DNA from 4 places in the Paenibacillus sp. SSG-1 genome. Region 3 is predicted to be linked to each of the others. Evidence: predicted binding sites of a transcription regulator. Region 3 holds the regulator's gene; each other region holds the start of a gene.
What was found. The regulator Rex, encoded in region 3, represses fermentation and respiration genes when NADH is low (regulators of the CRP and FNR family bind a similar motif). The targets are predictions, from matches to a motif close to TTGTGAAATATTTCACAA.

Region 1 (3,134 bases), 3.0 Mb from region 3:
CGATATCGTCGGCCGGCTGCTGATCGCCCCCAAGGAAATTCCGGTCGGACTTGTCGCAGCGGTCATCGGAACGCCTTACCTGCTCTTTCTGATGTTCCGCTCCAACCGGCTCAGGAAATAGCCTTCCGCCCCGGCTCCCTTCGCCTCAGCTGGAATAAGCTGGGGAGAAGGGGGTGAGACGCATGACGACATCCAAGCATTATTCGGCTGCCAAGAAGTATATGAACCGCCGGGTAAAGATCAAGACGAAGTACGGAAGCACGTTCTACGGTAAGATCGTCAAGGTCAGCAGTTCCAAGGTATACCTGAAGGTTTCCTCGGTCTCGAGCAGTCCCGGAAAGGCGCATATCTCGTTTTTTCCTTTCATTCTGCCGCTCGTACTGTTTGATCTGCTGGTGATTGTGCTGGCGGACGGCCGTCACCATCATGTTCCGCATCCACACTATCCACACGGTCCGTATCCCGGCCCATACCGTCGTCTTTAATCGGACTTGTTTCTGCGGCTAACAACCGTTTACACCAGGCGGATTTCGACAAAATGGCTGGTAAATGTTATCCTTTTGTCGTAATTTCATACAAAAAATGAAGCCGCACGCATGCCGCATTAAAGCGCTCTACATCCGGCAGCTGCGGGTTTCCCGCTTTGGAAGGCCCCCGAAAGGGGGCTTTTTTATATTTCCGGCACTTGGCACTATTTCTCACTTTGATTCTGTCCCTCAGAAGTAGTACATTATTAATTGAAATCATAAGGAGGTTTCCGAATTAATGTTCTATGAAGACAATGAGAATTTGAGCATCATGACCTACACCTTGAATAGCGGCATTAAAGGAACTGTACCTTTATCCAATAAGCAGATTCAGGAATGGATCGAGTGCTATCGCACGGATGCGAAATTCATCACAGCGATCGGTAAGGAGTTTTTTGGCCTGAATCCGGAGCTGGTCGCCGATTTTAAAGTGCATAATCGGTTCTCCAATTACGCTGAACTGATCAAGCCCGTGGTTCCTTCTTCGGAGTCCGACAACACGGATCAGCTGTCGAAGGCGTACGAAGAAAACCGGGTGTACTTCAAGGTCGATTGCAAATGCGGTACGACTTACACGACCTTTTCCCAATACTACACGACCAAATGGTATTGTTCCAAGTGCAAGGAAATCGTATTTTTGGACAAGAAGAAGGGCAGAGTGCCGACCGATAAGGGCGATGCCTGGTACATGACCAATAAATACTATGTGGCACGGGACTAGCATGATTTCACGAACGAGCCTGAAGCAGGCAACATATATAGAGGAACTGAAGAATTGGACGGCTGCGCCGAAAGGTGCGGGCGTCTTTTTTGTGCTTGAAGGGCCACATTTTTTAATATTTTGTGACTAATTTCACAAAACCAACGATTTGGGCTTTGTATTGTGACATTTATCACAATATTCGGATTCAAAGTCTGCCATGATACAGGAAGAAACGATGAAGCCAAGTTATCGGAACCTGTTAGGCGGGTTTTAAGAATAACGACAGGAAAGAGGGAAGAGACGATGGATGTAGTTATGCTGTCACGTATCCAGTTTGCCGCGACGACGATTTTTCACTTTTTTTTCGTGCCGCTGTCCATTGGGCTGGTGTTCACGATCGCGATCATGGAAACGATGTATGTCGTCAAAGGCAAAGAAGAGTACAAACGAATGGCTAAATTTTGGGGGAAGCTGTTCCTGATCAACTTCGCTGTCGGCGTGGTGACGGGGATTTTGCAGGAGTTCCAGTTCGGCATGAACTGGTCGGCTTACTCCCGCTTTGTAGGTGACGTCTTCGGGGCGCCGCTGGCGATCGAAGCGCTGCTTGCGTTTTTCCTCGAATCGACGTTTATCGGCCTGTGGATTTTCGGGTGGGAGCGTCTGTCCAAAAAGGTCCACATGATCTGCATCTGGCTGGTCGCGTTCGGCACGGTGATGTCGGCGTTCTGGATTTTGGCAGCCAACTCCTTTATGCAGCGTCCGGTCGGTTATACGATCCATAACGGCCGCGCGGAGATGAACGACTTTCTAGCTTTGATTACGAACGGCCAGCTGCTGCTGGAGTTCCCGCACACGATTCTGGCGGCTTTTATGACCGGCGCCTTTCTGGTCACCGGGGTCAGCGCCTACAAGCTGCTGAAGAAACAGGATACCGCCTTTTTCAAAAAATCTTTTGCCATCGCGGTGATCATCGGGCTTGTGTCCTCGATCGGCGTGGCACTGGTGGGCCACCAGCAGGCGCAATATTTGGTGAAGACCCAGCCGATGAAAATGGCTGCGACCGAAGCGCTCTGGGAAACGAGCAGCGATCCCGCGCCGTGGACCGTCACCGCATTTATTGATACGAAAAATCAGACCAATACCGGGGAATACCAAATTCCCTATCTTCTCAGCTTCTTGTCTTACAGCAAGTTTTCCGGCGAAGTAACGGGGATGAAGGAGCTGCAGTCCCAATATGAACAGCTGTACGGCCCCGGGGATTACATTCCTCCGGTGCGCACGACCTTCTGGAGCTTCCGCATCATGGTGGCCAGCGGCTCGCTGCTGATTGTGCTCAGCTTATACGGCGTCTATCTTGCGGCACGCAAAAAGCTCGACAACCGCAACACCTGGTTTATGCGCCTGATGCTGTTTGCCATTTCGCTGCCGTTTATCGCCAATACGTCGGGCTGGATCATGACGGAGATTGGACGCCAGCCTTGGACCGTATTCGGGCTGATGACGACCGCCGACGGGGTGTCGCCGAGCGTCACGGCCGGCCAGGTATTGTTCTCCATCATTGCTTTTACGGCCATTTACGCCATTCTGGCGATGGTCATGGTGTATCTGTTCGTCCGCGTCATCAAAAAAGGACCGTACGCCGACAACGCTGCTCATTCGAATGAGTCGGCCGATCCATTTGATAAGGAGGGAGTTCCGCATGCTGTCTCTCAATGAGCTGTGGTTTGTCCTTGTAGCTGTTCTGTTTATCGGGTTTTTCTTTCTGGAGGGTTTTGACTTCGGGGTCGGGATGTCCACGGGCATTCTGGCCAAAAACGATACGGAGCGCCGGGTGCTGATCAATTCGATCGGCCCCTTCTGGGATGCCAACGAGGTGTGGCTGCTGACGGCCGGCGGCGCGATGT
Region 2 (3,134 bases), 1.1 Mb from region 3:
CAGTGCCGGACGGCACTTCGAGCAGCCTTCCTCGGATGCAAACCCGAGCACGATGCGTGTCTCCCGCGGCGACTGCAGACCTTTCTCGCGTATCGCGGCCACCACCTCATCGCGGGTAAGCGTCGTGCAGGCGCACATGCCAGCCGCCTTCTGCGCCGATGCGTCGAATTTGTCGCCCAGCGTATGCGCGAGGATCGCCTCAACCATGCCGCGGCATTTGCCGCATGAGCCTCCGGCTTTGGTCATAGCTTTCACTTCGTCGAACGTGGTCAGTCCGTTCTCGAGAATGGCGCCGACGATGCGTCCCTTGGTTACGCCGTTGCACCCGCAAATCGTTTCGTCCGCGCTGATCGACGCGACATCGAGTCCGCTGTCTCCCCCGGCTTTATGGAGCACGGAGGCACTCGTATATTCCTGAATGTCGCTGCCCTTCTTCAGCAGGCTGAACAGCCGGGTTCCGTCGGATACGTCCCCGTACAGCACGACACCGACGATGCGGTTCTCGCGAACCAGAATCTTTTTGTAGGATCCGGCGACCTCGTCCTGCACGACGATGGCTTTCGTGTCCGGATCCGCATGGATTTCTCCGCCGGAAAACAGATCGCATCCCGCTACCTTAAGCTGCGTGGACAACACGCTGCCCGCGTAACCTTCCGTTGGCCGGCCCGTAAGGTGGTCCGCAAGCACGATGCCCTGTTCATACAATGGCGCCACCAGACCATAGGCTATGCCGCGGTGTTCAGCGCACTCGCCTACGGCATAAATTGACGGGTCCGTCGTCTGCATCAGGTCGTTGACTTGAATCGCCCGGCCAACCGCCAGTCCCGCGTTCCGCGCCAGCGCTGCATTGGGACGAATGCCGACGGCCATGACGACAAGATCGCATTCGACGTTCGTTCCGTCTTCAAACCGAAGCCCTTGTACTCTCCCATCACCGTAAATTTCCGTTGTTTTCTTCTCCATCAGAAACTTCATGCCCTGGGCTTCCAAGTCCTGCTGAAGCAGCTTTGCCGCTGCCGCGTCGAGCTGCATTTCCATCAGATGCGGCAGCAAATGAACGACATGGACCTCCATCCCCTGGTTCATCAATCCGCGAGCTGCTTCCAAGCCGAGCAGTCCGCCGCCGATCACGACCGCCTTTTTGTATTGTTTAGCCGTTTCCAGCATCACTTTCGTGTCTTCAATGGTGCGGAAACCGACGATGCCTTCCAGGTCATGTCCTGGTACAGGTAAAATAAACGCGCTGGATCCGGTCGCGATAATGAGCTCGTCGTAGGGGACAACGGTTCCCCGGTCGGTTCGGACTTCCTTCGACGCCCGGTTAATCTCTACAGCCCGTTCCTTGGACAGCAATTGTATGTTATTGGACTGATACCAGTCCCAATCGTTAATCGTGATTTCTTCAAACGTTGTTTTCCCTTGCAGCACAGGGGACAGCATAATTCGGTTATAGTTGGGATACGGCTCATCCCCGATCATCGTTATCTCGTAGCGGTCGCGGTCCCGGCGGAGAATTTCCTCGATACACCGCGCCCCTGCCATCCCGTTGCCTATCATCACCAATCGTCTGCTCATAAACACGCCTCCCGTGCAACCTTGTGAAATTAATTACATTGATATCGTAACGGATATGGGAGGCTTTGCCTGTGAAGTAAATCACAGTGGCTTTGTTAAAACAAAAAATTTGTGAAGGCCAGGAATTTTACGGCGTTATTGAGATGACCTCCAACGGTGAGACGCAAAAGTGCAAAAGGCCACCCTGATGGATGGCCTTGATTTCGAACCTTTGTATTTTACTCGGGTAAGAACTCTAATTGTCGTAAGCTTGCTGCAGCGCCTTTATGTCGATTTTCTTTTTCGTCTGAAGTATGGCTTGCATGACTCGCCCTGCTCTTGCCGGGTCGGGGTCACAGATCATCTCCGTTAAATGGCTGGGGATGATTTGCCAGGATACGCCGAATGGATCTTTTAACCATCCGCAAACCTGCGCCTTTTCGTCTCCTCCTTCGGAGAGCTTATCCCAATAATAGTCCAGCTCCTCCTGATCATCGCAATGAACGATAAAAGATATGGCCTCATTGAACTTAAAATGCGGGCCCCCATTCAGCGCGACGAATGACTGCCCTTCCAATTGAAATTCCACGGTCATCACCGTTCCCTCTACACCCCGGCTTTCCGGACCGTAGCGGGCAATTCTGCCGATTTTGGAATCATGGAAAATGGACGTATAAAAATTTGCCGCCTCTTCAGCTTGAGAATCGAACCACAGGTTTGGGGTAATCTTGTGCAATTTCATTCGCGTCATACCTCCTGGCTATAATCATTCTATGATGATTGTAGCCTATCAAGGGAAACGGCGTTTCTCTTCGATTGCTTTGTTTCTAGTTTTCATGGCAGCTAATCATGATGTATACGCCATCCCCTTTGCACCCAGTTTCTGATCGATCGAACAACAGCAATGATGAATGAGATGAATAACAGTTTCTGATTCTTCAGTCCCAAGTTAACTCGCCTTTTCTCATTTTGGCAATATAAATGATCTGTCCCGTATGGTAGTGCACTTCTCTGAACATCGCCATCATCAGATTTAGGGCTGTCGTTTCGTTGTTCACTTGGCTGTATGTAAGCGGCGGCAGATAGAGGAAAGGCTGGGACATCAATCGCTCCGGTTCGGATTGAAGCTGTTCAAGATACTGAAGAATGATATCAAACGCTTCTTTTGTATGCTGATATGCCTCTTCTTTCGTCATCATCAGTCCACGTTCGAATTCCTTCTCCCTGTCCCGCTTGTCCGGAATGTTACACAGGATCGTCTCGACCCGAGAGTGGGCAGCGCCCCGAATATGCGCAACCAAATTAGCAATACTGTTGCTTTCCGGAGTCGGGTGCCAGGTAATATCTTCTTCCGACACTTGTTCAATGGCTTTAAGCGTCCCTCTTTGTTCGGATATCAGCTTGACCTTCATGCTTTGGATAAACTCGAGTGCTAGTTCCATGTTCACACCCCTTCTTTTATTAGCCCGAACATTATGGATCCCCTACTGATCCCTATTCGATCCATTGTCTTGGCCCCACCTTGTGAAACAGCTCATGGTTTGGGGTATTGCGAAGTGCATCTTCGATCCGTCTGCATG
Region 3 (3,134 bases):
CCTGCGGATGCGTTCCTCGTCCAGGGTGAGACAGCTGCCGTGCTTCACGACCTGCTTCCCGTCCACCCAGACATGCTCAACGTCCTTCGCGCTGGCCGAATAAATGACGTGTGAAATGAAGTCCGTACGCGGCAGAAAATGAGCCTGATCCGTATTCACCGCGATAAAATCCGCCTTCATCCCGGCCTCAAGTGCACCGACTCCCTCCAGGAACAAGGATTGGGCTCCGTAGATCGTGCCCATACGCAGTGCTTCCGCCGCGGGAACCGCCGTCGGATCTCCCGAGACGCCCTTATGTATCAAAGCGGCAAGGCGCATTTCTTCAAACATGTCCAAATTGTTGTTGCTCGCCGCACTGTCGGTTCCCAGGGAAACCGTAATGCCTGCCTGCATCATGTCGGTAACGCGGGCCACACCGCTCGCCAGCTTCAGGTTGCTGCCAGGGTTGTGTGATACCGTCACGTGATGCTTCGCCAAAATGTCGATTTCCTCGTCTGTTAAATGGACCGCGTGTGCCAGAATCGTCGGCCGTGAGAACATGCCGAGCTTCTCCAAATGAATCGCCGGACGCGTTCCATAATCGCGTACATTTTGCTCCACTTCCGCCTTGGTCTCCGACATATGCGTATGCATCGGCAGATCCAGGTCATGCGCCGCCTGAACGAACTTCTCGATAAAATCAGGAGGGCATGTGTACGGGGCATGCGGAGAAATCATCGCCGTGATCCGGCCGTCTGCCTGCCCGTGCCAGTCCTTGGCGAACTGAATGGCTTCGTTCAGCTTGTGACGCTGCACATCCTCCGGGCACAGACCGATGACACCGCGGGTCAGGGCAGCGCGCATGCCGGATTCAGTCACCACTTTGCCCACCTGATCCATATGATCGTACATATCGAGGAACGTCGTCGTACCGCCCTTCAGCATTTCAAGCACGGACAGCGAAGTCCCCCAGTAGACGTCACTGGACGTGAATTTCGCTTCCATCGGCCACATTTTTTCCTGCAGCCATTCCTGGAGCACCATGTCATCTCCGTAACCTCGCAGCAGCGACATGGCGGTATGTCCATGGGTGTTGATCAGGCCCGGCATAAAAAATAAATGCGTGCCGTCGACGACCTGTACGCCCTCCTCCAGCTGCGGCTCCTCTTCACCGATATAGGTGATGCGGTCGCCCTCAATGACCATCCAGCCGTGCAATACCGGCTGCTCCGGCCGCAAAACGGCAAAGCTGCCGTTCTTGATGGCCCATTTAGGATTGGCGCTCCGGCTGCTGGAGCTCTTCAAATTGTCCGTCATCTTCCGTGTCGTCCTTTCCGTTGTTCAAATAATAAGCGAGGCTGAGCAAATCCGTCGTAAAATCGGCGGCATGGATCCGGATGCTAGCCGGCGCCTTCAGAATCGTCGGCGCAAAATTCAGAATCGCCTCGATCCCGGCCGCAATCAGCTGATCGGCGACGTTTTGTGCTTCGAAATCCGGGACTGTAATGATCCCGATCCGGATATTTTTGCTTTGTATCGTTTCTTTCAGCTCATCCATGGCCTGTACCGTCAAGGTGTTGATCCGTGTGCCGATTTTGGACGGATTGGCGTCAAACACGGCCACGATCTTCATATTTTCCTTCAGGTAAAAGTTATAGTTGGACAAAGCTTGACCAAGATTCCCCGCTCCGACCAGCACCGCGTTGATCTGCTGGTCCAAATTCAAAATTTGACGGATCTTCTCGATGAGATAGGATACGTCATACCCTATCCCCTTACGGCCAAAATCCCCGAAATACGCCAAATCCTTACGGATCTGCGCCGGGTTGAGATCCAGCTTCTGCCCGAGCTCCTGGGAGGAGACCGTGGCCACCTCCCGCTTGTTCAGCTCATTTAGATATCTAAGATATATAGGCAATCTGCGGACAACCGCCTCGGATATTTTCTCCGATTTCATGCATGTTCCCCCTATTGAACGGCTTGAATATTTATTTGGTTATATAGATTGAACTAAAGTTTTGCATTGAATTTCCTGTTCTAACCGCTTTAGTTCAATCTATCTAATGGACTCATTTAAGACACACCGTCCTGATGAAGCCATTCAGAGATGCGCGGAACCATCTGGTCTGTCTGCATATGCTCCATTTTCGGTCCAGGCAGCGAGTACAGGAAGTACTTCCCGTAATACGATTCGATGACGCGCGTATCGTATACGATGACGATGCCCCGGTCATGGGCGGTGCGGACCAGCCGCCCGAAGCCCTGCTTGAAGCGGATGACGGCCTGCGGGACCGACAGCTTCATGAACGGGTTCTTCTTCTGGCGCTGCAGCAGCTCGCTCTTCGCTTCCACCAGCGGATGGTTCGGCGGCTGGAACGGGAGCCGGACGATGGCCAGGCAAGTCAGCGCTTCACCCGGGATGTCCACGCCTTCCCAGAAGCTGCTCGTTCCAAGCAGCACCGAAGCGCTGCTGTCCGTAAACCGCCGGATCAGCTTCGTGCGGCTGCCGCTGTCAACGCCCTGTCCAAGCACGGCGATGTCGCTTTGTGCAAGGGCTTCTTTCAGCGGCTCGTATACCTGGCGCAGCATGCGGTACGAGGTGAACAGCACCAGCATCCGGCCGTGGGTGGCGATCGCGGCGTCCGCCAGTGAGCGGGCCAGCGTTTCGACAAACAGGGCGTCCCCGACGCTTCCCTTCACGCTTGGAAAATCCCGCGGAATGACGAGCAGCGCCTGGTCCCTGTACCGGAACGGGGACGGAAGCTGGACCGTCACAAGGCGTCCGCTGTCCTGGTCCTCCTGTAGTCCGAGGTTATCGATCATATACTGGAACGATTTATCTACGGATAAGGTGGCGGACGTCAGGATGACGCTCTTTTTCTTATCAAAAAACAGCTCCTTGAGCTGCTTGCTGACGTCAACCGGAACAGCGTACAGCTGGAGCGATTTGCTGCGGAAATGGCCGCTCGCTTCCATCCAGTACACGACGGTTTCGTCGTTCAGCGTCATAAAGAACCGGAGATTCTCCCGTTCGGAGCTGAGGTCCTTGAGCAGCCCGCCGATATCGGTGATCAGGCTGTCGGAACCGTAATCATCCTGCTCCTCCTTGTATTCGGCCAGCATCTTTTCGCCTTTGCGGACGATTTCCCCCACCG
Region 4 (3,134 bases), 550 kb from region 3:
CGATTTCTCGGCGGAGCTGTCCGCAGCCCGATACGGCAGCGAGATCGAGACCGTGGTCTACCGCGTATGCCAGGAAGCCGTCCTGAACGCGCTGAAATACGCCGGTACCGACGAGGTGCATGTCCGGCTATGCGAAGAGGACGGGATCCTGCAGCTGACCGTCAAGGATGACGGAACCGGATTCAATATGAATGAGAATGAAGCCAAGGGCACCGGCCTCGGCTTATACGGGATGCGAGAGCGCGCCGAGCTTGTCGGCGGCCAGTTCATGCTGTATTCGGCCATCGGCGGAGGGACGAAGGTGGAGCTGCGCATTCCGTGTGCAGAGGATAACGAGAGGGAGAGGGAGACCGATACACGATGAAAATTGTCATAGCGGATGATCATGCGGTGGTCCGGAGCGGCTTTTCCATGATTCTGAACTACCAGGAGGATATGGAAGTCGTCGCGACGGCCGCTGACGGCATGGAGGCTTACGCCATGGTAGCCAAGCACCAACCGGACGTGCTGCTGATGGACCTCAGCATGCCTCCGGGCGAGAGCGGCTTGATTGCCACGGGCAAGATCAGCAATGATTTTCCGAATACGAAAATACTGATCCTCACCATGTATGATGACGACGACTATTTGTTCCATGTGCTGAAAAACGGCGCCTCCGGTTACGTGCTCAAAAACGCGCCGGATGAAGAGCTGGTCTCGGCCATCCGGATGGTGCACAAGGGAGGAACCTACATCCATCCGCAAATGGCCACGTCACTGGTTCGGGAGTATATTAAAAAGGACAGCGAGAGCGCGGACAACGATCCGTTTAACAGCCTCTCCCCCCGGGAAATCGAGATTTTGCCGCTCATCGCCAAAGGCTACGGCAACAAAGAGATTGCGGAGAAGCTGTATGTCTCCGTCAAAACGGTGGAGGCCCATAAGGCCAAAATTATGGAGAAGCTGAACCTGAAAAGCCGGCCGGAGCTGGTGGAGTATGCACTAAAGAAAAAACTGCTGGATTTCTAGCATTTTTAAGGATACCGGGTGTTCCAGCAACAGGATATAGGGAAGTTCCCCTGACGAATTCAGGGAACTTCCCTATTATCTTTGTGAATATCGTCACGTACAATAAGGCATGGGGATCAATGAAGTCAGCCATTTATCATGTTCAGAAAAGGTGGTTGAAATGATCAAAAAAGCGCAGCTGCCGCTGCAGACGATGAATTTGGTGCTTGGATTTATGGTATGGGTCATCATTTCCGCATTGCTGCCGTTCATTCGGGAGGACATATCCATCCCGGCGGACCGGCTGGCGATCTTGACCGCAATCCCGGTAGTGCTGGGCTCGGTGCTCCGTTTGCCGCTGGGATACTACGCCAACGTCCTGGGCGCACGGATCGTGTTTATCGCAAGCTTTATTCTGCTGCTGTTCCCGGTTTATTTTATCAGCACGGCCACATCCTTTACGCATCTTGTGATCGGCGGCCTGTTCTTGGGTATCGGAGGAGCCGTCTTCTCGGTCGGTGTCACCTCGCTCCCTAAATATTATTCGAAAGAAAAGCTAGGCTTGGTCAATGGAATTTATGGAATGGGCAATGTCGGTACAGCCATTACCACCTTTGCCGCACCTGTCATTGCTACGCAAATCGGGTGGGCGCGTACCGTCCAGCTGTATTTAATTCTGCTGCTCGCGTTTGCGGTGCTGAACGTATTCCTGGGTGACCGCAAAGAAATGAAGGTCAAAACGCCGCTCATGGAGCAGATCAAAGGCGTCTATAAAAACGATAAGCTGTGGTATTTTTCATTGTTCTATTTCATCACCTTCGGTTCGTTCGTTGCGTTTACGGTTTACCTTCCCAACTTCCTGGTTACGAATTTTGAGCTGGCGAAGGTGGATGCGGGGATGCGCACGGCCGGTTTCATCGTGGTGGCGACCTTCCTGCGACCGGTGGGCGGGTGGCTGGCTGACCGTTTTAAGCCGCTGTTCCTGTTAATGGGTGTATTCGTCGGGCTTACGATTGCAGCCATCATCTTGGCGTTCTCTCCGTCGATCGGCCTCTATACCGTGGGTTGCTTAACCATCGCGGTAGGCGCCGGACTAGGCAACGGGATCATTTTTAAACTGGTGCCGCTGTACTTCAACAAGCAGGCGGGGATCGTGAACGGGATCGTGTCGATGATGGGCGGCCTTGGGGGCTTCTTCCCGCCGCTGATGCTTTCCTTCATTCATTCGGTGACCGGGCAGTATTCAATCGGGTTCATGGCGCTATCCCAGGTAGCGCTCGCCAGCCTCGTCATCGTTGTCTGGATGTTTTATCAAGATAAACTGGCCGTTTCCTCTGAGGTATTCAATTCCACAGGGCAAGGCATTCTCGTGACGGACCTGAGCGGAAAGATCCATGCCGTGAACCCGGCATTCACGAAGCTGACGGGCTACACGGAGGAGGAAGTGATCGGCAAAAATCCGAGCATCCTGAAGTCCGGCCGTCAATCCGGTGATTTCTACAGCACCATGTGGGCGGAAATCAAGGAGCGGGGAAGCTGGCAGGGGGAGATCTGGAACCGTCGAAAAAATGGCGAGGAGTATTTAGAGTTATTAATTATTAATGCAGTTAAAGATGGTGCCGGAGACGTTATCCAATATGTCGGAACGTTCAGCGATATTACGAACAAGCCTACAAACGACCGCTATGGAGGCGGAAGCTCAAAGCTGAAAAGCAGTCCGCAGCTGCAAGGATAAAGCGGGCTGAAGCATGTACGGCTATACGAAGGAGGAAGGAAACATGGCGGCGAACCCCCATTTGGATCAGCTGGCTAGACCGATGCGCGACCTGCGGATTTCCGTGACGGACCGATGCAATTTCCGCTGCACATACTGCATGCCGAAGGAGATCTTCGGGGATGATTATGCCTTCATGCCCAAGGAGCAGCTGCTGTCATTTGAGGAAATCACACGGGCAGCTAAGTTATACGCTTTGCTTGGCGTCCGAAAGATTCGCCTGACCGGCGGTGAGCCCCTGCTGCGCCGTGGACTTCCCGAGCTCATTCGTATGCTTGCTGCTATTCCGGGGATTGATGATATCGGGCTGACGACGAACGGTCTACTGCTTGGGGGGCAGGCAGAGAGCCTCTATCATGCCGGGCTTCGCCGG

Region 1: a site for Rex is predicted at 1,369-1,386, ahead of BCV73_RS30635 (cytochrome ubiquinol oxidase subunit I). Genes of this name have one in related genera too.
Region 2: a site for Rex is predicted at 1,597-1,614, ahead of nirB (nitrite reductase large subunit NirB). Genes of this name have one in related genera too.
Region 4: a site for Rex is predicted at 1,090-1,107, ahead of BCV73_RS14685 (nitrate/nitrite transporter). Genes of this name have one in related genera too.

Annotation. Positions count from the first base shown of each region.
Region 1 covers NZ_MBRK01000001.1:6,720,978-6,724,111, forward strand. The annotation lists gene BCV73_RS30620 (iron ABC transporter permease) at 1-121, shown strand, start outside; gene BCV73_RS30625 (hypothetical protein) at 183-485, shown strand; gene BCV73_RS30630 (hypothetical protein) at 766-1,248, shown strand; gene BCV73_RS30635 (cytochrome ubiquinol oxidase subunit I) at 1,534-2,946, shown strand; gene cydB (cytochrome d ubiquinol oxidase subunit II) at 2,930-3,134, shown strand, end outside.
Region 2 covers NZ_MBRK01000001.1:2,578,761-2,581,894, reverse strand. The annotation lists gene nirB (nitrite reductase large subunit NirB) at 1-1,575, opposite strand, end outside; gene BCV73_RS11965 (VOC family protein) at 1,811-2,296, opposite strand; gene BCV73_RS11960 (DUF1572 family protein) at 2,493-2,996, opposite strand; gene BCV73_RS11955 (NUDIX hydrolase) at 3,049-3,134, opposite strand, start outside.
Region 3 covers NZ_MBRK01000001.1:3,727,682-3,730,815, forward strand. The annotation lists gene BCV73_RS17150 (amidohydrolase) at 1-1,296, opposite strand, end outside; gene BCV73_RS17155 (redox-sensing transcriptional repressor Rex) at 1,250-1,936, opposite strand; gene dinG (ATP-dependent DNA helicase DinG) at 2,053-3,134, opposite strand, start outside.
Region 4 covers NZ_MBRK01000001.1:3,173,576-3,176,709, reverse strand. The annotation lists gene BCV73_RS14695 (sensor histidine kinase) at 1-364, shown strand, start outside; gene BCV73_RS14690 (response regulator transcription factor) at 361-1,008, shown strand; gene BCV73_RS14685 (nitrate/nitrite transporter) at 1,169-2,722, shown strand; gene moaA (GTP 3',8-cyclase MoaA) at 2,766-3,134, shown strand, end outside.